4 regions of the Salinicoccus roseus genome follow, and region 4 is predicted to be linked to each of the others. Evidence: riboswitches for the same ligand, from Rfam matches in the RefSeq annotation. Region 4 holds a riboswitch; each other region holds the start of a gene.

Region 1 (5,748 bases), on a different contig from region 4:
ACCCTATAAAAAAATTATAGGGCTTTTTCATATTCAAGACAAAGAATACGATTACGGATTCAGTTGGAAGATCGCCTCTGCAATCTCATCCAGATCTTTGACGGTGTACTGGAACCTTCCATGGAAGACATACTTCAGGAAGAAGTTCTCGAGCTCCTCCTCACCGACAAGGACTTTTATGGATGGATCATTGGAGTAGTTGCTGATGGAGTAGTTTCCGTTGTCCTGCGGATTGAAGTACAGCATCGGCACGACATCATATTCGAGCTTGAAGACGTTCTTCAGCTTCTCGGCCGAAATCTTCGTCTCTTCTATGGTGTCATTATAGTAGTTGACCGATACATTCTTATCATCCGACTTTTCGAAGATCAGCGTCTGCTCCTTCGACTTGTCGAGATCCAGAAGGTCGAAGAACGACTCGATATATGGCAGCTGCTCGAAGTTGCTTTCATCCACGCCGTGCAGTATATGACCCTTCCAATACTTGGAATCGATCAGATAGATGCCGGTGCGTGTAAGCACTAGATGGTCGATCTTGCGTGTATTTGTATAGTTCCTTGATGGCAGATAGACGTTGGACAGTATATACATGTCCGTTTCCCTGATCTTCTCATCACGTACAAGACGATCTTTCAATTGGATCAGCGAGAGGTCGGTCAGGTACTCCCCCTTGTCCACCGTGAACTGACGCAGGCTGGAGAGCTTGTTGTTGAGCAGGGTCGTATCATTATGGTACTTTTCGTTCAGCGAAGATACTTCCTTCCTATACTCGAGACGCTGCTCTTCATTGTCGGATTCATACTTCTCTACGAGGCTTTCCTTTTCCTTGCCATACTCCTCTTTGAGCGCGTTGACCCTGTTTCTATGCTTGAGGTAATAGACCAGGAAAGCGATGGCAATGGCAAGCAGCAGTACCGCCAGCGCAATGACGATTGGGTCAGTGAAAATTTCCGTATTCATAGCTCCTTCTCAATTCCCTTCCATATTATAATTTTGTCGTCTTGCCTAAGACTTTGTTCATTATACCAAAATAATATATGTTTACGGTCAAAAACAAATATTTTAATGAAAATCTATTTGCCATCTATCATATCCGTGTGAATCTACAATATGCATTATAATTCCCAGGCCTCCCGGCACTCGAAATTCAGTGCATATTGTCTCCTGATAGGTTTTACCATCCACACCCCGGGTAAGTATATATTAACTTGCCGGGCAGAGAGAGAAACTGGCAGGCAATCCAACATGCAGACTATTAGAAATCAGGAGGGTTTATCATGGAACTCAGAAAGTATCTAATGGCCGGCGGATTTGCTTCAGTTCTCGTACTGGGCGCATGCGGCGGTGACTCTGCCGAAGAGGACACGATGGAAGAAGAAACCACCACTGAAGAAACAACAATGGAAGAAGAAACGATGGAAGAAACCACGATGGAAGATGAAGTCACGACAGAACAGGATACAGAGTAGCAGATCATGCATAAAAAGGCTCCGGAATATTCCGGAGCCTTTGTTGTATCTAGTTCACCTTAATCGTCGAGAGTTCCTCTTTCAGCTGCGCTGCCTTATCCAGCTTTTCCCACGGGAAATCATGATCTTCGCGGCCGAAGTGGCCGTAGCTTGCAGTATTCCTGTATATCGGACGGCGCAGGTCGAGCATGTCTATGATGCCGTCCGGTGAAAGGTTGAAGAGCCTTCTGATGACCGTGACGATGTCCGCCTCGCTGTAGGAGGAGGTGCCGAATGTATCCACGGATATTGAAACGGGTTCGCTGACCCCGATTGCATATGCCAGCTGGATTTCGCATTTCGAAGCAATGCCTGCAGCCACGATGTTCTTGGCGATGTACCGTGCTGCATAGGCTGCAGAGCGGTCGACCTTGGTCGGGTCCTTGCCGCTGAAGGCTCCCCCGCCGTGGCGTGCGTAGCCGCCGTAGGTATCCACGATGATCTTCCTTCCAGTCAGTCCGGCGTCGCCCTGCGGGCCGCCGATGACGAAGCGCCCTGTCGGATTGATGATATATTTCGTTTCTTCATCAAGCAGTTCAGCCGGAACGACCTCACGGATGACGTGCTCGATCAGATCACGCTGGATCGTCTCCTTCTCCACCTCTTCATGGTGCTGCGTCGAGATGACGATCGTATCCACCCGCTTGACCTCGTCATTCTCGTCATATTCGACGGTGACCTGCGTCTTGCCGTCCGGCCTCAGGTAGTCGATGATATTCTCCTTGCGCGCTTCAGTGAGGCGCCTTGAAAGCTTGTGGGCAAGGGCGATCGGCAGAGGCATCAGCTCTTCAGTCTCATCACACGCAAAGCCGAACATCAGACCCTGGTCCCCTGCTCCGGTGGAGACCGCCTCGGTCTCCCGCGTCTCAACTGCGTTGTTCACCCCCTGGGCGATATCCGAGGACTGCTCATCTATGCCCGTCAGGACCGACATCGTCTTATAGTCGTAGCCGTATTTGGCAAGGACATAACCGATATCCTTCACCGTCTCCCGCACTATCTTCGGGATGTCCACATAGGTGTTTGTGCTTATTTCTCCAACGATCAATGCCATGCCGGTATTCACTACAGTTTCACAGGCGACCCGTGCGTGCGGATCCCCCTTCAGTATTTCGTCCAGTATTGCATCGGATATCTGATCTGCGATCTTATCCGGATGACCTTCCGTTACAGATTCGGAAGTGAAAAGTCTACGCTCTGCCATTAATTAAATCTCCTTTATGATTATTAGCTATCTCCCAGTAGCAAAAAATAAAGCCTTTTCCCAATAATACGAGAAAAGGCTCCGCTCTTCCCCTTATCGATCAGAATAACTTCTGCATCCTTTAGCACCTTTCTTTGTTGAAAAGAGGTTGCTGGGTTTCGTCGGGTATGTTCCCTCCACCGGCTCTTGATAAGAGATAACTTAACATATAATATACTAGATGATGGGTTTCAAATCAAGGTAATATTATTTTACAATTATTATGTCACATTAATTATCAATGTGTTATACTAATTCGTGAAAGTACCAATTACTTTGTATACTACATAAAACGGGGGCAATAATTATGGTAAACCATTCCGAAAGCATTCAAAATCTGGTGGCTAAGGATACTTCGCATGTCCAGCTTTCCACTGCTCAGCTTGTTGAAAAGTCTTTGAAAAGGGGAGAAGGCAGATTGACGGAGACGGGTGCGCTCCGTGCTGAAACCGGAAAATATACCGGACGCAGCCCGAAGGACCGCTTCATCGTCGAAGATGGCACCTCAAAGGACAAGGTAGACTGGGGTGAGGTCAACCAGCCCATTTCCGAAGAAGTCTTCGACAACCTGTTCACGAAGGTCATCGACTACCTTGGACAGAAGGAGGAAGTCTTCGTCTTCAACGGCTATGCCGGTGCTGACGAGAAGACGCGCCTCAACCTCAGCGTGGTGACCGAGTTCAGCTGGCACAGCATGTTCGCACGCACGATGTTCATCCGTCCGGAAACGAAGGAAGAAGCCCTCGGCATGGATGCGCAGTTCACGATCGTTTCTGCACCGACCTTCAAGGCCGACCCGGAAACCGACGGCACGAAGTCGGAAGCATTCGTCATCGTATCCCTCGAGAAGGGCATCATCCTGATCGGCGGTACGGAGTATGCAGGAGAAATGAAGAAGTCCATCTTCTCCATCATGAACTACCTGCTGCCAGAACAGGGTGTAATGAGCATGCACTGCTCCGCCAACGTAGGGGAAAACAAGGACGTTGCCCTGTTCTTCGGCCTCTCCGGCACGGGCAAGACGACATTGTCTGCCGATGCACAGCGCGAACTCATCGGCGATGATGAGCATGGCTGGAATGAAGACGGTGTATTCAACATCGAAGGCGGCTGCTACGCGAAGACGATCAACCTCTCCCCCGAGAAGGAGCCTGAAATCTTCAAAGCGATCAAGTTCGGCTCCGTTCTGGAGAACGTCGCTCTCGACGATGAGGGAAAGCCGGACTATGATGATGGCTCCCTGACGGAAAACACACGTGCCGCCTACCCGCTCGACCATATCGATAATGCACGCATCCCATCCGTCGCCGGACATCCGAATACGATCATCTTCCTGACGGCAGATGCATTCGGTGTGCTGCCGCCAATCTCCAAGCTGACCAGGGAGCAGGCGATGTACCACTTCCTGAGCGGCTTCACTTCAAAGCTTGCCGGTACGGAACGCGGCATCACGACACCACAGCCTGTATTCTCGACATGCTTCGGTTCACCATTCCTGCCGCTGCATGCCAAGACATATGCAGATATGCTCGGCGGCCTGATCGACAAGCATAATGTGAATGTATACCTCGTCAACACCGGCTGGAGCGGCGGCGAATACGGTGTCGGCAAACGCATGGACCTCAAGTACACACGGTCCATGGTAAGACGTGCCATCAGTGGAGAACTCGCCCTCAATGCATTCGAGGAGGACACCGCATTCGGCCTCAGCATCCCGACTTCAGTTGCCGGTGTGCCGAAGGAAATACTGAACCCACGCAATACATGGGTGTCTGAGGAAGCTTACGATGAGAAGGCCCTTAAGCTCAAGGAAGCATTCATCGAAAACTTCAAGAAGTTCGGTACCGAATCCGAAGACATCGCCAAAAAGGGCGGATTCATCCTATAACGGAATAAAATTTCAAGGTAGCCGGACATCAGTACACTGATGTCCGGCTACCTTATTTGAATTGGTCTTCATTCCGACTCTTCTGATACAGATAGTCGATGCATGGATCATCGAGGAGGAAGCTCCGGCGCTCCTCGGGTATGTCTTCGACCGCCTTGTACAGGGCCGGCCCATATGTCTCCATATATTCGCATTTGAAGAACATGTCCGCCACTTCAGCAAGATAGACCCCTTTAACAAAAGGCCTGACTTCATCATGGACGGTATAGACTCCGATGAACTGCATATTTCCGATGCTTGCGCCCGTCTCTTCGAAGACTTCCCTATGCACCGCTTCCTCAGCACTCTCCCCGGACTCTATCTTTCCACCCGGGAATTCTATGCCCCGCACCTTGTGGTCGGTGAAGAGATATTTGCCGTCCATCATGCAGATGGCAAGGATATGATCCATGTCGTTTGTATATTCGAATTCGAGCGTCACTTTTCGGCCGCTCTGGTCTTTAAATTCAAGCATCGCATCATCTCCAAATTTGCTTAAATCCAGTGTACCCTATATCATTATGCTTATAAATGCTATAGGGTGATAAATAATGAAAACAGTGGTTTTATATATGATGCGGTTCTACCAGAAGGCCATCTCCCCCATGTTTCCGCCGAGCTGCCGCTTCTACCCGACATGCTCCAACTACGGGATTGAAGCCGTGCAGGAACACGGGGCGTTGAAGGGCAGCTTCATGGCCGTCAAGCGCATCCTCAAGTGCCACCCCTTCCATCCGGGGGGATATGACCCCGTCCCGCTGAATCCGAAGAACTATGAGAAAAAGGAGCAGTGACCTAATGGTTGCTGCTCCTTTTCGTATTATAGGCGTGCTGGTTCTGCGCCCTCGATACTTTGCCCGTCGACGTCATGATGATACGGTCGACATGATGGATCTCCTTCGGCAGCTTGTATCTGGCAAGCCTCTCGCCGAGATGGGCAAACAGGTCGGCAGTCTTCAGTACCGACCCTTCAACGGGTTCCACAAGCAGTATCGGAACCTCCCCCCACTCGGGGTCCTTCCGTTTGACGGCTGCGGCATTCGCTACGCCGGGATGGGTGTTGATGGCAT
Region 2 (5,748 bases), on a different contig from region 4:
ATGAAGGAGAACGGGCAGTATGTCGGGTTCACGGCATATGAAAACGAGGGGCATACCTACATGCATCAGGAGAACATCGATGACATGAACAGCAAGATACTCGAATTCTTCAACCGGACATTACAGCATCCATAAAAATAAGGCCCTCAACGGGGCCTTATTTCTATTCTTCCAGAAGTTTCTCTGCAAGCGATACGATATATTCAAGCTTCTTCCACTGGGCATCTTCAGTAAGTTCATTGCCGTGGTGTGTAGAGGCGAAACCGCATTGGGGACTCAGGCAGAGCTGATCTTTGGAAACATATTTCGATGCTTCCGCAACGCGTTCCCTTATCACATCTTCATCCTCGAGCTCACCATGCTTTGAGGTGAACAGTCCAAGGACGACCCGCGGGCCTTCTTTAGGAATGTAGGAGAGCGGTTCGAAGTCTCCGGAACGGTCATCGTCATATTCGAGGAAGAATCCGTCAACCTTCTCTTTGGCAAAGAGCACGGGGGCGATTTTGGCGTAGCTGCCCTCGAATGCCCATTTCGACCTGTAATTTCCGCGGCATAAATGTGTGGTGATGACCATGTCCTCAGGTTTCTTTTCAAGTACGCCGTTCAGCACCCTCAGTGCCAGATGGATCAGGGATTCCCTGTCATAGCCGCTGTCATTGAATGGGATCTCCGGCGCATTGAGTCCGGCAATGTATACATCATCGAACTGGAGATAGCGGCACCCTGCATCATAGAACGCCTGTACCGCATCCTGATAGGCCTTGATGACGTCCTTGGCATATGCTTCGACATCGGGATATATATCCTGGTTCCGTATGCCGGCATTGAACATCTGGTTCGGGCTTGGAATCGTCTGTTTAGGTACCGCCCGGTCGCCCACGATCTCCTTGAATTCGATGAAGTCCTTTATATGCGGATGCTCTTTATTGAATGCGATTTTTTCTGTGACACGTACATCATACCGTTCGGTCTCGATGCCGTCGAACTGGAAGCCTGTATCGGGCACATATCCTTCCACGCCGTCCAGGTGTTCAAGGAAATCGGTATGCCAGAAGCGCCTTCTGAATTCGCCGTCGGTGACCGCCTTGAGTCCCACTTCAATCTGCTTGTCGACCACTTTCCTGATCTCTTCGGTCTCGATTTCCCTCAGCTGTTTATAGGAGATCCTGTCCTCCTGATGGTCTTTGCGCGCCCTATGTATGCTGTCGGGCCGCAGCAGGCTCCCCACGTGATCTGCCCTGAATGGTGCTTCGACTGCCGTTTTCGTCATGCTGATCCCTCTTTCCAATAATATTAATATAATAAAATCCCCAATTGTCCGAAGTGGATAAATTGGGGATGATGATCATCCATTCATCTCATCTTCGAGCAGTGCTCCTGGAATTAGCACGGTACCTGGGGTCCGCTGCTGAGGTTTCATCGGGCCAGTCCCTCCACCTCTCTCGATAAGAGTATCAATTATTATATTACATCATACTCTAAAGGATAAAGAATTTTCTGTCAAGTATCCTCCTGAGATCATTATTATATATATTTAATAATTAACTTGCATAAAGTAAGTAAGTGGTGTAAAATATAATTATCTTGAATTAGAGATAATATTATTGGAGGTTTTTAATGATGACAACGTTCGTAACAGATCCAGCCCACTCCGAAGTGGGATTCCAGGTAAAGCACATGATGGTATCAAAGGTGAAGGGGCACTTCGAAGATTTTCATTTTGAAGTGAAAACAAACAATCTCGAAACTTTCGAGGATGCCGAAGTTCATGCAGAAATAGATGTAAACAGCATAAGCACCAAAAATGAAGACCGGGACGCACATTTGAAATCAGAAGATTTCTTCAATGTGGAAAAGAATCCGAAAATCACGTTCAAATCGAGTAATGTCACTAAGTCCGGGGATACTGTATCGGTGACGGGTGAGACGACGATGAACGGCATCACGAAGGAAATGACAATCGACCTCCAGTACAACGGTAAGGGTACAAACCCCTGGGGCCAGGAAGTCCATGGCTTCGAAGCCGAGTTCACAATCAACCGTGAAGCATTCGGACTGACATGGAACCAGCAGCTGGAAACAGGCGGTGTACTGGTGAGCAAGGATGTAAAGGCACAGCTTGAGCTCCAGTTCTCCGAAAAAAGTGAATAGGCATAGAAGATGAAGATATTCCTTTCAGACCGGTCTGGAGCCAACTATTGGCTCCAGACCGTTTTTTCATAGTGAGAAGGTCGATATTGTAATTTACTATATATGCAAGCATTGCTATAATTTATGGGAATACATATATAAAGGAGATGAACTATGCCTTTCCATTATCGTAATATGGCCGCCGTTATCCTGGCCGCCACATTACTGATGCTCGCAGGATGCAGCAGCCCGGCCGAAAAGGCACAGACATCATTGTCAGACATAGAGGAACTGCAGACGTCAGTCATGGAATCATTCACACAGCTGGCTGATTTGGAAAATCGTCTGCAGACGGAATTTGAAGCCGCATTGACTGAAGATGAAAGTTTAAGCACATTATCTGATGGTTCTGCCGAGGTTCATGCAAATATAGAAGAAAGGCGGGAATTATTGGAAAAGCTGTCAGAAAGCAATGAAGAAACCCTCAGCCAGCACGAAGAGATGCTGCAGATCGACAATGATGAAATGCCAGCGGAGGCGTTCAACGGTGTGCTCGGTTCCCTCGACTCCATGACGGAATCACTTGATGCATTCACGGAGTCCTATGGAGCACAACTGGATTCCGAAAAGACATATTTTGAATCGCTGGGTCAGGACGAAGCGGACTATGAAACATTCCAGGATGGAATTGAACGCGTCAATGATGAAATGGAAGGCACCCGGGAAATCCGGAGGGAACTCGACCAGGCGTTCGTGGAACTGGAGGAAGCCCGCAATATGCTGAATGCACAGTTGGAGGAAGAAGCTGATGAATAGAATGAGCGATAGGGAGGCACAAGATGTTTAAACAGGGATTTATAGTGACCGTGCTATGCAGCAGCATGCTATTGGCCGGCTGCCGGGATGGTGGGGAAGCGGACATTGCGGATTCAGCTGAACAGGATGAAATTCAACGGGAACAAACGGTACAGGAGGAACAGGCTCCAGCATCGGATGACGGGATGGAAGAAGCAGAAGCGACACAGAAAGAAGAAGATGCTGAAGCGCCCGATTTCCAATACGAAGTCAACCCGGATACATATGCCATCCAGCCGATTGAAGGCAGCGGTGCAGACCCGCAGGTTGCCCTCCTGACCTATGATGATGCACCGGATGGCCACGCCGTGCAGATAGCAGAAATTCTTGCGGAACATGAGGCCCCTGCGATATTCTTCGTCAACGGGATGTACCTCGAATCGGATGAAGGTCAGGAAGCCCTCCGTAAAATCCATGGGATGGGTTTTGAAATAGGGAACCATACCGAGACGCATGCAAGCCTTCCCGAGCTGTCTGTTGAAGCGCAGCGTGAAGAGATTACAGCTACAAGTGAACGGGTTGAAGCGATTATAGGTGAGCGCCCCCGCTTCTTCCGGGCACCATTCGGGCAGAACACGGAAGCCTCCCGGGAAATCGCAGAGGAGGCCGGAATGAAACTTATGAACTGGACATACGGATATGATTGGGAATCGGAATACCAGGATGCTCCGGCATTGGCGGACATCATGGTCAATACCGAATACCTGAACCACGGAGCAAACCTCCTGATGCATGACCGCGCCTGGACACGGGATGCGTCGGCACAGATAGTGGAGGGCCTCAGGGATAAAGGCTATGCACTTGTCGATCCCGAGACCATTGCTTCCTCAGAGAAGGAGGCCGCACAATGAGACGGAAGATTTTCATCATCGGCCTCATCTATATGGCCGTTGCACTCCTCTTCCCCTCTGGAGCGTCAGCCGAAGAGACGCAGTTCATCAAGCTGAGTGACGCTCCATTGTTGAGCATGCCCGAGGAACTGCCGGACAAGTTCACATACGATGACGGTGTCGACATCGCCTATCCGGACGAAGGCGTCAAAGGCATCTACGTGTCCGGTTATTCAGCCGGTGGGGAAAGGATGGCGGATCTGACGGCACTTTTGGACGAGACGGAACTGAATGCGATGGTCATTGATGTCAAGGAGGACCATGGCAACATGATGATGGACCTCAATTCGGATATGGAAATGGTCCAGAATGCCTCCCTTGACCATATCGACCCTACAGTTCTGATGGAAAAAATGGAGGCGGCCCAGATCTATCCGATCGCGCGGGTCGTCGTATTCAAGGATTCACTGCTTGCCGCAGAACGGCCGGATCTTTCATTTACACATCCTGATGGCACCGTATGGAAGAACGGACGCGGAGAGAGCTTCGTCAATCCATTTTCCAGGGAAGTGTGGGACTACAATGTGGAAGTGGGCAAACAGGCTGCAAAACTCGGATTCAAGGAGATACAGTTCGACTACGTCCGCTTCCCGGAAGGGTTCGAACACCGTGCGGATACACTGGAATATACACGCGGCGGCTATGATGAGGGCGGCCAGGACGGCATCCAGCAGCGTGTCGATGCAGTGACCGATTTCGTCGCCTATGCCAAGGAGGCACTCAGACCATATGATGTGGATGTATCCGTGGATATATTCGGCTATGCTGCCACACAGGAGGAGGCACCCGGCATCGGCCAGAATTTCTCGAGGATATCGGAGAACGTTGACGTCATCTCCTCGATGATCTACCCGAGTCACTGGGGAGACGGCTACTTCGGAGCGGAAAAGCCCGATCTTGACCCTTACCGGGTCATCTCCGGCTATGCCCAGGTGGAGAATGAAGTGCTGGATGCGCTCGAAGACCCGCCGGTCTCGAGGCCATGGCTTCAGGACTTCACGGCTTCATATCTCGGCAGTGGGAACTACAAGCCATATGGGGCGGCTGAAGTGGAGGCGCAGGTACAGGCGCTCTATGATAATGGAATAGAGGAATTTCTGCTGTGGGATGCCTCCAACCGGTATTCACGCGGGGTGGACTATTCCAAGGAATAGTTCCGCTGTTCATTTCAAAACGGGATACGATGCTTTGGCATTGTTCCCGTTTTTTGTGGGACAACCCGGCACCGCAATCATGATATAATAGCCGGTGAATGAACCACTGCAGGTTCCAGCATGAAATTTGAAAAGGAGCATGGATTATGGATCACCACAGCATCATCGAAGAAGCAAAGGCACGGGTATATGAATTCCACGATTCGGACAGTACGGGACATGACTATTGGCATGTCATGCGTGTATATAATAATGCACGGATGCTCCAGGCAGAAGAGGGGGGAGACCGCTTCATAATAGAGGTGGCGGCCCTTTTCCATGACATGATCGACTATAAGCTGACTGATGACGAACATGCACAGATTGATGCCATAAAGGCATTCCTCGAAGCGCGCGGAGTCGGAGCAGATGTGATCGAACGCATCATCCACGCCATGCAGGCGGTCTCCTACAAGGGCGGGAACAATACCGTCGAAGTCGCCACTGTAGAGGATGCGATCGTGCAGGACGCCGACCGCCTTGATGCGCTCGGTGCTGTCGGTATTGCACGCACTTTCATATATGGCGGCAATAAGCGGCATGCACTCTATGACCCGGACCGGGCTGCACGCGAGGAGCTGACGTTCGAACAGTACAGCAGGGAAGATAATACAATGATCAACCATTTCTATGAAAAGCTGCTCAAGCTGAAGGGTCTGATGCATACGGACGCTGCAAAA
Region 3 (5,748 bases), on a different contig from region 4:
CACAGGCTATGGATATGATGATGTCGGGCGTGACAAGCTTGAAGAGATCTACCGCATGGTCTTCAGGAGTGAAGATGCCCTCGTCCGAAGCCAGATCATCTCAGGTACCCACGCGATCAGCCTGGTGCTGCTCGCACTGCTCGAGGCGGGGGATGAACTCATCTATATCAGCGGGGAACCCTATGATACGCTCGCCAAGGTCATCGGAAGTTCCGACAAGGATATCGGCAGCCTACGTGAGAAGGGCGTCCACTATCGGTCCATCGACCTAGTGGATGACCGGTTCGATGAAGCGGCGGTCATGGAGTCCATAACAGACCGGACGAAGATGATCGCCATCCAGCGCTCCCGTGGCTACAGCATGCGCAAGTCGCTGACCATCAGGGAGATGGAGGAGATGATCAGCAGGATAAAAGCGGAGTATCCGGACATCATCGTCTTCGTAGACAACTGCTACGGGGAGTTTGTGGAGACCCATGAACCGATTGAGGCCGGTGCGGATGTCATCGCCGGCAGCCTGATCAAGAACCCAGGCGGCGGGCTTGCCAAAATGGGCGGCTATATTGCGGGAAATGCAGATCTGATCACACGGATCAGCTACCGGCTCACTGTGCCCGGCATCGGCAAGGAGATGGGAGCAAGCCTGAATGCGAACACTGACATGTACCAGGGCTTTTTCATGGCCCCCCATGCGGTAGTGGAGAGCCTGAACGGAGCCGTACTGACGAGCCACCTGCTGTCGAAGGCGGGACTGGCAACAGATCCGGCGCCTGATGCAGAACGGACAGATCTGATCCAGAGTGTGTCGTTCAATACGGAGGCGGAGATGATCACCTTCACCCAGATGATACAGAAGGCATCACCCGTCAATTCCCAGTTCCTTCCCGTGCCGAGCGATATACCGGGATACGAGGATCCGGTCATCATGGCCGCCGGCACTTTTGTGCAGGGGGCATCCCTCGAACTCAGTGCAGACGGACCGGTCAGGGCGCCCTATACCGTATTCGTCCAGGGCGGCCTCGTATTCGAGCATGTCGTCCATGCGCTCGAAATGGCACTTCTCGAGATGCGGGAGAAGGGCATGATTATGCTTTAGGCGCACCTGGATGGACATGGCGTTCTACTATGCATTTAAAGGAGGGATGAAAGATGCAGATAGTCGAAAGAAGCACCATGAAGTTGATGTTGGCCGTCCAATATCTGGTCGTCGGTATCCTGCACCATATAACCCTCAAAAAGGTGGATGTATTTAAGGGAATGTACGCGCGCTTGAAAAAGGAAACAGAAGAATTCGATGCGGACAGGAATATACTTTGAGGGGAAATAACGGGACGTGGTCGTCTTCGTCGACACCTCATTTGGAGCGTATGCTGAGACCCAGAATCAAGCGAAGACAGTACTTTCATCCCTGTAGTAGAAGGTATGATGCAATATAGATGAACGCCCTCCAAGGTGGACACAGTAGATGTGCCTGCTTTGGAGGGCGTTTTTTGTGTCGAAAATATCTCACAATAGCGAAAAAATTGTTAACGATTGGAAACAGGCGGTACCGGAAGGGTAATATGGCATATAATAGATGTATTATTGATACATGTTTAATTGGAAGAGAATATTTCTAAGGGGTGATTGCATGTCCATCGCAACAACGGACGTCAGCAAAGTAAGGCCGCTGCTGCTCAAAATCAATCAGGGGGAGCCGGTGGAGAGTTTAATGGATGGTTTCAATACGGAACTCAAGGAAATGGAACCGGGAGAAATGCTTGGTGCGATTATAGAGGTGAAATATGTAGAGAAGGATGTCACCATATATGACATCAAGGAGTTTCTGGATATCCATGAGCACCTCTTCCATAAATCGCTTACTGAAATCCACATATCAAAAGATGACTGTCATCCACTTCGCATACTGGAGAAGGAAAACAGGCTGCTTTCCGGTTCCCTCGAGATCATCGGGCATCTCCTCGAATGCTACGAGGCAGGGGAGCGGACGATGGTGGACACACTCATCGCAGAAGTTGTGCGTTTTGAGGAAATCAACTGCCACTTCAGCAGGAAGGAGAAGCTCTATTTCCCGCTTCTCGAGCGTCGCGGCATCTACACGCTTCCGCGGAAGATGTGGGCGCAGCATGATACCATCCGTCTTCTGCTGCGGGCTCTGAGAAAGCGGACGGAAAAGATTGAGGAGATTGAATTCCGGCATGTAAGAAGATCGTTTGATGATATGAAGGATGCGTGCGAGGAAATGATGCTTGAGGAGTCCTATCTCTTCATACCGTTGACCCAGTCTCTCTTCAAAGAAGAGGATTGGATGGCGATTGCAGCGGAAAGCAAGGCATTCGGCTATGCGATAGAGTCCGTCGGCAAGTACCGTAAAGGAAACAGCTGTTCCGGTAAGCAGCCCGCCCCGCTCGATGATACAGTACATATGCAGTTTGGCGGAGGCTATCTGACCGCTAAGGAAGCGAATCTGATCCTGAACCACCTGCCTGGGGAAATCACATTCGTCGATCGTAATGGGCTGTTCAAGTACTTCAATGAAATCGGGGAAGCCGAAGAGATGATGTTCATACGTACACCACTGTCCATCGGAAGGAATGTCGCCAACTGCCACCCGCCAAAAAGCACAAAGAAAGTGATGCACATCATACATGACCTGAAAAAAAGGAAGAAGGAATCGGAAACGATGTGGTTCAGAAAGAAGGACAAGTATATCCATGTCACATACAAGGCTGTCTTCGACGAGGCGGGGGAGTTCATGGGAATTCTTGAATATGTGCAGGATATCCAGCCGTTCTTCGAATTGCCGAGGGAAGTGAAGCGCGGGCCGAGCCCGAAAGGGAAGTGACTGGGGGTTCCGGCCGTTTGTTTTCACCAAAGCTACGGACGCGGAATGTTAATATTTAAAAATTCAAATTTGACAGAAAATTGCATAGCTGATATCATAGCATTCAACTATAAATTGAATATATTCCTTATCAAGAGCCAGGGGAGGAAATTGGTCCTGAGATCCTGCGGCAACCCCACTTTAAAAAAGTTGAACGGTGCCAATTCCAACAAGCGTCATGCTTGGAAGATGAGGAGGAGCGTCTAGTGTCTCATACCTCTTCCTCATCGGATGGGGTATTTTTCATTACCTACCCTTTTGATGGGTTTTTTTCGATGAATACTTAAAGGGAGAGATGATCTATGAAGAAGCAGATTCGACTGAATGGTTTTACAATGAACACCGTTGCCCCGCATTCCCCGGGATTATGGAGACATGAAGCGGACCAGGGAGTGCGTCATGGCGACCTGGACTATTGGCTGGACCTTGCAAAGCTGCTTGAAGCCGGCAAGTTTGACGGAATGTTTCTTGCCGATGTGCTCGGCATATATGATGTCTATAAGGATGGCCCCGAAACTTCAATTGAACATGCCGTCCAGGTCCCCTTGCATAATCCCCTGCTCCAGATTTCAGCGATGGCGGCAGCAACAAAACATCTGGGCTTTGCCGCGACATATTCGGCTACTTATGCTGAACCATATAAACTGGCACGCGACTTCTCTACGCTGGATCATCTGACGAAGGGCCGTGTAGCCTGGAATATCGTGACGTCGTATCTGAAGAGCGAAGCGGTGAATCTCGGTCTGGCGAATCAGATCGAGCATGACAGGAGGTATGCACGGGCGGATGAATACATGGATGTCGTCTATAAACTGTGGGAGCACAGCTGGGAGGAGGATGCCGTAAAGGCGGATGTCGAAACCGGTGTCTATGCCGATCCAAAGAAGGTCCACCCGGTCAGTCATGAAGGGGAGTTCTTCAGTGTTCCGGGGATGCATGTGGTCGAGCCATCTCCCCAGCGGACGCCGGTCCTCTTCCAGGCAGGCGCTTCCGAAAAGGGCAGAGCATTCGCCGCCAAGCACGCCGAGGCGCTTTTCACCACCATAGCGAGCAATCTGGAGGAGCTGAAATCATTCACGGCGGATATCCGCAGACGGGCGGCTGAGGCCGGAAGAAACCCTGAAGACATCAAAATATTCCCGGGCATCGTACCGGTTGTCGGCAGGACGGAATCGGAGGCAAAGGAGAAATACGAAACGCTCCTTTCCCATGTCAGTTATGAAGGCACACTGTCCATGCTGAGCGGCCATACAGGCATCGATTTTTCCGGCTATGATCCCGACCAGTATGTGGAAAACATCAGAACCGATGCTTCCCATGGATTTCTGCAGAAGTACACGGTGGAGAGTACGAGCAGGAGATGGACGGTCAGGGAAGCAGTTCTGCATCACGGTCTCGGTATCGGAGCGACGAAAGTGGTCGGCACCCCGGAACAGATCGCTGACGCACTCGAGTCGATGGCGAATGAAGGGGATGCAGACGGCTTCAATATCATCCAGGCCCATTCCCCAGGGACATTCGAGGATTTCATAGAACTCGTCGTCCCTGTGCTTCAGGAAAGAGGGAGCTTCAGAAAAGAGTATGAGGCATCCACACTGAGGGAGAACCTGTTCGGAAAGGGAAGTCCAAGGATTCCAGAGAACCATCCTGCAAAGCGGATGGCTTCGCTCTCGCGATCCAGCATATAAAAACTCTCCCGGCAGACTCGTCTGCCGGGGGATATAAGTTTGTAGTTCAAATGGACCCAGGGGTGGGCGTCAGTCGGGAAGGATAGACATATGTATACTATAAAAGCCACCCGAAGGGTGGCTTTCTTTATGGAATACGATTCCGAATTCCTTTTCAAGTTCCATTTCCGGCGTGATACTTGATGAATCGTCACCGACATCATCCTCTTCCGGATTTCCGGGTGCTTCATCTTCTGTAATCTCCTCATCCTGCTCATCCCCAAAGAAGAGGCCGGTACATGAACCGAGTATGATCAGCAGTGCAAGGAAGGTGACTGTCAATACCAGACACCCGCTGATACCGATTTTCTTATTCGTTTCATACTGCTGTTCTGCGCCCTCGCTTCTGCGTTCCTCCCGAAGCGCTTCTGCGCGCTCCTTGCCGGGAGCCGCGTTTTCGACTTCCTCACCATGCTGTTCCTCAGGCCCCTTCTGGCTCTCAACGGCATTCCTTTCAGCGGGATCCGGCATTTCTTCAGGGTCCCGCTGATACCCATCCTTCCGCTCCTTCATTTCATTCCTGTCAATCCTGTTATCTTTATCATCACTCACATGCAGCCCCCCTAAGTACTTTTACAGTACATTACCCTGTTGGAAGGGAAAAAATCACGTTCATTTTGATAAGGTCATCAATGTGATCTCTGTGGAGCGTTGTCATGCAAAAATATAAAAAAATGCAAGAAATGCCCCCCATCAGCAAAGTGTTCTGGTGGGGGGATGATCATAAAAAGATATTTTTGGACTATCAGTTCGCAGCATGACCTTCCTTTAGAACGTGCTGTTTACTCCTGTCCATTCTGGTGTTCAATATCAAGTTCAGGACAATCGCCGTCAGGCTGCCGAGGACGATGCCGCTTTCCGCAATGACGGCGAGGCTTCCGGGTACGATGGCGAAAAGATCCGGGACGGCTGTGACACCGAGCCCCATGCCGATGGAGATGGCGACGATCATCAGGTTGTTCTGATTTTCGAAATCGACGCGTGACAGCATCTTGATGCCATACGATATGACCATGCCGAACATGGCAAGCATGGCGCCCCCAAGGACAGGTGTCGGGATGGCCATCGTGACGGCGCCGATCTTTGGAACGAGGCCGAGCAGGATCAACATGACGCCGGCGATGTAGATGATCTGCC
Region 4 (5,748 bases):
TGACTGGAATGATCCGATAGCCGAGGCGCTGCATCTTCCGTGCAAGACGGTAGCTCGGTCTGGCTTCCTTGCCGCTTAATCCGACCACTGCCAGCGTTTTCTGCCGTACCGTTTCCGCCCCGTCCTCCCCGATGACCTTCTCCGTCGGAGAGTCCAGTGCCCATCTTATGACACCTTCGTCATTGATGACTGCCGCATCTGTTGACCCATCGCTGATTCCGGTGGCCTTCTTCAGCGCCTGTCCCAGATCTTTTGTGATATCCCTTACGGATTCAATGCCCACCGACAGACGGATGAGCTCTTCCAGCACACCGGTCTCCTCAAGCTGTTCCTTCGTCAGCTGCTGGTGGGTCGTGGATGCCGGATGGATGATCAGCGACTTCGCATCGCCGACATTTGCAACATGGGACCATAGCGAGACATTGTCGATCAGTTTCTTCCCTGCCGGTTTTCCGCCCCTGATGCCGAAAGTGATGATTGAGCCATATCCATTCTCGAACTGCCTCTTCGCAACATCATGCGACGGATGGTGCTCCAGACCAGGATATGTCACCCACTCGACCGCCGGATGCGCCTCCAGGAAGCGGGCAACCTCCTGCGCATTTTCATTGTGTCTTTCAACACGTATATGCAGAGTCTCCAGCCCCTGAATCAGCTGGAAGGCATTCTGTGGGCTGAGGCTCGCCCCGAAGTCCCGCAACAGCTGCACGCGGATTTTCGTGATGAAGGCAAGGGTTCCGAAATCCACAGCATAGCGGATGCCGTTATAGCTTCTGTCGGGTTCGGTGAATTCAGGGAATTTTTCGGTATTCCAGTTGAACCGTCCACCATCGATGACCACACCGCCTATTGAAGTGCCGTGGCCGCCGATCCATTTTGTTGCCGAGTGGACGACGATGTCCGCCCCCCATTCAATCGGCTTGAAGACATGTGGTGTGGCGAACGTATTGTCGACGATCAATGGCACGCCGGCTTCATGCGCTACTTCGGCAACTGCGGCGACGTCAAGGACCTGAAGTCCGGGATTGCCGATCGTTTCGGCGAATACAGCCTTCGTCCGCCCTGTGATTGCTGCCCTGAAATTCTCCGGGTCGTCAGGATCAACGAATTTGACGTTGATGCCGTATCTGGGCAGAGTGACCGCAAAAAGATTATATGTACCGCCGTAGAGGTTCGAACCTGCCACGATTTCATCCCCTGCACTTGCCAGGTTCAGTATCGACAGTGTGATGGCCGACATCCCGGAAGATGTCGCCACTGCCGCCACTCCGTCCTCAAGGAGTGCCATCCGCTTTTCGAACACTTCCACTGTAGGATTTCCGATGCGTGAGTAGATATTTCCCGGTTCATCCAGAGAAAACAGGCTCTCTGCGTGATCCGTGTCGTGAAAGACATATGATGTCGTCTGGTAGATCGGCACCGCCCTTGCGCCTGTTGTCGGATCCGGCGCCTGTCCGCCATGGAGCGACAGCGTCTCCAGGTCATAAGTTGCATTTTTCTTCTTCGTCAATATAATCTCCTCCTGATTGTAATAATAAAAAAACTCTCTTCCTATATAAGAAGAGAGTCTCCGCCTCCTCTTATCTTTCAGGAAAATCTCCTGCAGGAATTAGCACCTTATCAGACTCGATTGCCTGATGGTTGCCGGGCGTCATAGGGCCTGTCCCTCCGCCGCTCTGGATAAGTGATAGAACTATATTATCGATAATGTATACTACACTACTATGGATTAGTATATTTGTCAAAACATTTTTCAAATTTAAAATACTTTATTTTCCACTACTTTTCATGCCGAATATTTTACGCCCAAGCTGGGTAGGTGGTGGGAAAGAAGGGAGGTGGCGACAGTGGCGGATATGATGTCTGCAGAAAAGAGGAAACGGACGATGAGCCGGATCAGGTCCCAATCGAAACTCGAGAACAGGATTACGAAAGCTTTGTGGGCTGAAGGCTACCGGTTCAGGAAGAATGTGCGCACATTGATGGGGTCTCCGGATATCGCAATCCAGAAATACAGGGTGGTCATCTTCATCGACTCCTGTTTCTGGCATATGTGTCCGACCATGGCAACTGGCCGAAAAGCAATCAGGAATTCTGGAACAGGAAGCTCGGGAGGAACATGGAGCGCGACCGGGAAGTGAATGCCTATTATCATGAAAAAGGTTGGCATATTATGCGGATGTGGGAACATGAATTCAAGGAGGATTTCAAGGGAGCCATAGACAGGATGACGGCTTTCATAGAAATGGCAAAAGCCGAGACCATGAGAGGGAAAAAATAATACCCGGAATCGTCATTTCGTTATTGACAATTCCGGGTTAACATTGTAAATTTGAATATGTAGTTTTTAAATCGTGATCCATCAGACAGGCACTTGTCCATCAGGTGTTGAAATTATTGTTTCGGGGTCCCGACGGATAAATAAAAGTAAGGTCTGTTAGCTCAGCGGGAGAGCACTTCGTTGACATCGAAGGGGTCACTGGTTCGATCCCAGTACAGACCATCCAGCACCACAACGCAAACATCCAGTCTATTGACTGGATGTTTTTTTATTTATATGGAAACAGGACCCTCGAAGCAAGGCCCAGTACCGGCAGTTCTATGATGGGACCGATGACGAGGGACAAGGCGATCAGCGGCTGATTCGGGAATGCTGTGACTGCAATGGCGAGTGCAAGGGGGGAATTGCGTGCCAGTATCATCATGATCAGACTGACGGATTCCTTCCTGCCGAACCGGAACAGTCTGCCCGCACCCTTCCCCACTATGAAGGTGATCACGAAGAACAGCACCAACGACGGCAGCAGAAGAATGACGACATCAAGGTTCTCAAGCAGTGTATCGCGTTCGGAAGCGAACATTGCAGTCACGGCAAGTGCGAGAAAGATGACATTGAAGGTGTCGAAGAAGCCTTCCACTCTGCCCTCTGAAGGCAGGAAGCGCTTCGTCAGCAGTGCAAGTAGAAAAGGGATCCCGACCACAAGCAGCACACTCTGTATGATGCTAGGGAATGACAGCCCGATGCCCTGTTCAAATCCAAAGAACAGATAGAGATAGGCAGGCAGCAGTATCAACTGGAGAATCAGGTTGATTGGCAGCAGGGACGCCGACAGCACCGTATCCCCTTTCGCCAGGCCGGTGAATACAAGGTACCAGTCGGTGCACGGGGTCACTGTCAACATGACGAACCCGATCCATATCAATGGATGTTCTGAAAGGAAGACCATTCCGATTGCATAGGCTAGGAAGGGCGTCCATAAAAAATTGATGACGAGTGAAACGAGCACGAACTTCACCTTTTTGAATGAAGTGAATACACGTTTCAATGGCATCAGCAAAAACAATCCATAAAGCATGAGCATGAGGAACGGGACGATGAAGTTACCTGCATGCTGCTGGATGATGTCGATGCCGCCGATCATCACCCCCATGAGTATGGCAATGAGCAGAATCAGCGGCTGATATTTTTCAAGGCTGTTCATGGCGCCTCCTATGCCAAAAGGTTGGCAACATCCCAGGATTCCCTTTTGTAGAGTTTGAACATGAAGTACATGAGGACGAGTATGCCGAATTTCAGGGAATGGTCATCCAATTGGCTGTCCGCCAGAATGAGGGTCTCTGTGCTCGCCACATCCTCCTTCACCGTTGCAATATGATCACCATGGAAGTAGACTTCCATATCTCCGCTCCAGTTTTCCTCGATGCTCATGAACTGGTGGTCTATCCGGCCATCGACACGGAAGTGGAGCAGGCTCGTTCCGGGTCTTTCCTTGAATACAAGCTCAAGATCATCCGCCACGATGATGTATTTTGAAATGTTCATATCCCTGAATTTGCGCTTCTTCAATCCCAGTATGAGGGAATCACCCTGGGTGGATGTGTAAGAATAGGTGTTCCGCTTTTCACAATTCCTTAAGACTGCCTTTTCAACATAACCGACTGGATCATCATGATCATTTTCTATCGCTACCGATTTTCTGTTTGAATCTACGGAAAGCTTGAATTGATATTGCTTCATAACTGCCTCCTCCATAATCTATCCACCCCACCCATGCATATGTCTATACTGTTGAATCCGTTTTTCTTAACAGGGCGACAAGCTCCACATGCACCGTATGTGGAAACAGATCCACAGGCTGCACGCGTTCGAGTGTGTACCCATATTCCCTCAACCATGTGATGTCGTGGGCAAATGATTCCGGGTTGCAGGACACATAGACGACCCGATTGGTCCCGAGACGGCCGATTCGGCGCATGACCTTGCCTCCTGCTCCGGAACGCGGCGGATCGAGCATGAGCAGGTCCGGCCTGCCCCATGTATCGAGTACCTCATCCATGCCGCGCCTTGCGTCCTTCGCGAGGAAATATGTGTTGTCGAGCCCATTGTCCTCGGCGTTCCTCTTCGCGGACTCGATTGAAGTTTCAACGATTTCAATGCCTGCCAGCGCCTCGACCCTTTTGGCAAAAGGCAGTGAAAATGTACCGACACCGCAGAACAGGTCGATCATCCGTTCCTCGGATGTGACTTCGGCCATCTCAATCGCCAGATCCACCAGCTTCTCCGCCTGGAGCGGGTTCGTCTGGAAGAAAGTATCAAACCAGATCCTGTATTTGTAGCCGTACATTTCATCATTGATATAGTCACGGCCATGGAGTACGTGCGTCTTCTCCGACTGAGCCATATCCGCCCAGTCCCTGTTCTCCATCCACATCAGGCTCTTGATGTTTTCGAACTTTGATGTCAGCCGACTGACGAGGTCATCCACAGCCGACTGGTTCTCCTCCGGAGTGCCGGTGGAAAAAATGGCAAGCATCAGTTCACCGGTCTTCTGTGACTGTCTTGTCATGAGGTTTCTGAGCAGTCCCTCATGCTTATCCTTGTCATATCCGCTGAGTCCATGGTCGCGGGCCCATTCGGAAACTTCAAGCATCGCCTCCACCATCTCGTCTCCAGCAATCAGACACGTATCCAGATCGATGACGTTGCGGAAATTCCCAAGTTCATGCAGGCCAAGGGCACAATCCTTGCCAAAGGTGAACTCCATCTTGTTGCGGTACTCCCACGGTGTTTCCATGCCAAGCGCATCCGCCACGACAGCGGAGTCGAACCCCTGATCCTCAAGGAATGATTTCACTTCCTCTGTCTTATAGGCCAGCTGCCCTTTATACGTCCAGTGCTGCCACACACATCCGCCGCACTTCTCGAAATGCGGGCATGGCGGTGCGACACGTTCCGGATGCTGTGTAATGATTTCATCTGGCAGTACACGGGCAAGCTTCCTGTCGGGGTTCGGTACAGTGACCTTCGCCTCTTCCCCGATGAGCGTCTGGGGGACGTTCAGCTTCAGTTTCCGAGGATTGCTGCCGCCGGCATCGCGCCAGACATGCCCCATCCCAGATCCCTTCTTATCAAGCTTATCTATTTTTACATTGTGCGTTTCGAATTCCTGATTGGACACAACAGCATCTCCTATCCTTATCTCTTTATATCCATTCTACATTATCCATGAGCGCATTCACAAATGCTCCAAATATTTTAAAGAGATTATGCGGTTTTCGCAAGATGGAAAAACCTTTATATCCATAAAGTGATCAGCAGGCCCACAGACAACCCGAATATTCCGTGGCCAAGCGTCCAGTAGAGCCAGGCCATGAAATCGTACGGCGCAGGCGGCGTCTCCGTCAATGCACTGAGAAAGTAGAGGATGCCTCCGCCCACAGTAAAAACAAGGATATATGGCCATATCT

The links. A riboswitch is a leader RNA that binds a small molecule or an ion and turns the genes downstream of it on or off. The one in region 4 is predicted to bind S-adenosylmethionine.
Region 1: linked by a shared signal. The riboswitch ahead of metK (methionine adenosyltransferase) and the one ahead of EDC33_RS09375 (PLP-dependent aspartate aminotransferase family protein) in region 4 are both predicted to bind S-adenosylmethionine.
Region 2: linked by a shared signal. The riboswitch ahead of EDC33_RS00135 (5-methyltetrahydropteroyltriglutamate--homocysteine S-methyltransferase) and the one ahead of EDC33_RS09375 (PLP-dependent aspartate aminotransferase family protein) in region 4 are both predicted to bind S-adenosylmethionine.
Region 3: linked by a shared signal. The riboswitch ahead of EDC33_RS03190 (LLM class flavin-dependent oxidoreductase) and the one ahead of EDC33_RS09375 (PLP-dependent aspartate aminotransferase family protein) in region 4 are both predicted to bind S-adenosylmethionine.

What each region holds. Positions count from the first base shown of each region.
Region 1 covers NZ_RKQJ01000001.1:71,094-76,841, reverse strand. Annotated here, with positions in the region: gene EDC33_RS00535 (nuclease-related domain-containing protein) at 52-960, opposite strand; gene EDC33_RS00530 (hypothetical protein) at 1,278-1,469, shown strand; gene metK (methionine adenosyltransferase) at 1,519-2,712, opposite strand; SAM riboswitch class I at 2,803-2,908, opposite strand; gene pckA (phosphoenolpyruvate carboxykinase (ATP)) at 3,059-4,639, shown strand; gene ytkD (RNA deprotection pyrophosphohydrolase) at 4,692-5,153, opposite strand; gene yidD (membrane protein insertion efficiency factor YidD) at 5,230-5,472, shown strand; gene menE (o-succinylbenzoate--CoA ligase) at 5,474-5,748, opposite strand, start outside.
Region 2 covers NZ_RKQJ01000001.1:4,254-10,001, forward strand. Annotated here, with positions in the region: gene EDC33_RS00130 (alpha/beta hydrolase family protein) at 1-135, shown strand, start outside; gene EDC33_RS00135 (5-methyltetrahydropteroyltriglutamate--homocysteine S-methyltransferase) at 164-1,270, opposite strand; SAM riboswitch class I at 1,356-1,452, opposite strand; gene EDC33_RS00140 (YceI family protein) at 1,621-2,151, shown strand; gene EDC33_RS00145 (YkyA family protein) at 2,305-2,946, shown strand; gene EDC33_RS00150 (polysaccharide deacetylase family protein) at 2,970-3,836, shown strand; gene EDC33_RS00155 (putative glycoside hydrolase) at 3,833-5,029, shown strand; gene EDC33_RS00160 (HD domain-containing protein) at 5,176-5,748, shown strand, end outside.
Region 3 covers NZ_RKQJ01000001.1:594,114-599,861, reverse strand. Annotated here, with positions in the region: gene EDC33_RS03200 (methionine gamma-lyase family protein) at 1-1,096, shown strand, start outside; gene EDC33_RS12615 (hypothetical protein) at 1,150-1,317, shown strand; gene EDC33_RS03195 (DUF438 domain-containing protein) at 1,631-2,845, shown strand; SAM riboswitch class I at 2,970-3,080, shown strand; gene EDC33_RS03190 (LLM class flavin-dependent oxidoreductase) at 3,187-4,572, shown strand; gene EDC33_RS03185 (hypothetical protein) at 4,642-5,163, opposite strand; gene EDC33_RS03180 (nucleobase:cation symporter-2 family protein) at 5,357-5,748, opposite strand, start outside.
Region 4 covers NZ_RKQJ01000003.1:33,297-39,044, forward strand. Annotated here, with positions in the region: gene EDC33_RS09375 (PLP-dependent aspartate aminotransferase family protein) at 1-1,513, opposite strand, end outside; SAM riboswitch class I at 1,578-1,687, opposite strand; gene EDC33_RS09380 (hypothetical protein) at 1,857-2,141, shown strand; tRNA gene EDC33_RS09385 (tRNA-Val) at 2,432-2,503, shown strand; gene EDC33_RS09390 (arsenic resistance protein) at 2,550-3,482, opposite strand; gene EDC33_RS09395 (hypothetical protein) at 3,491-4,018, opposite strand; gene rlmD (23S rRNA (uracil(1939)-C(5))-methyltransferase RlmD) at 4,062-5,459, opposite strand; gene EDC33_RS09405 (hypothetical protein) at 5,576-5,748, opposite strand, start outside.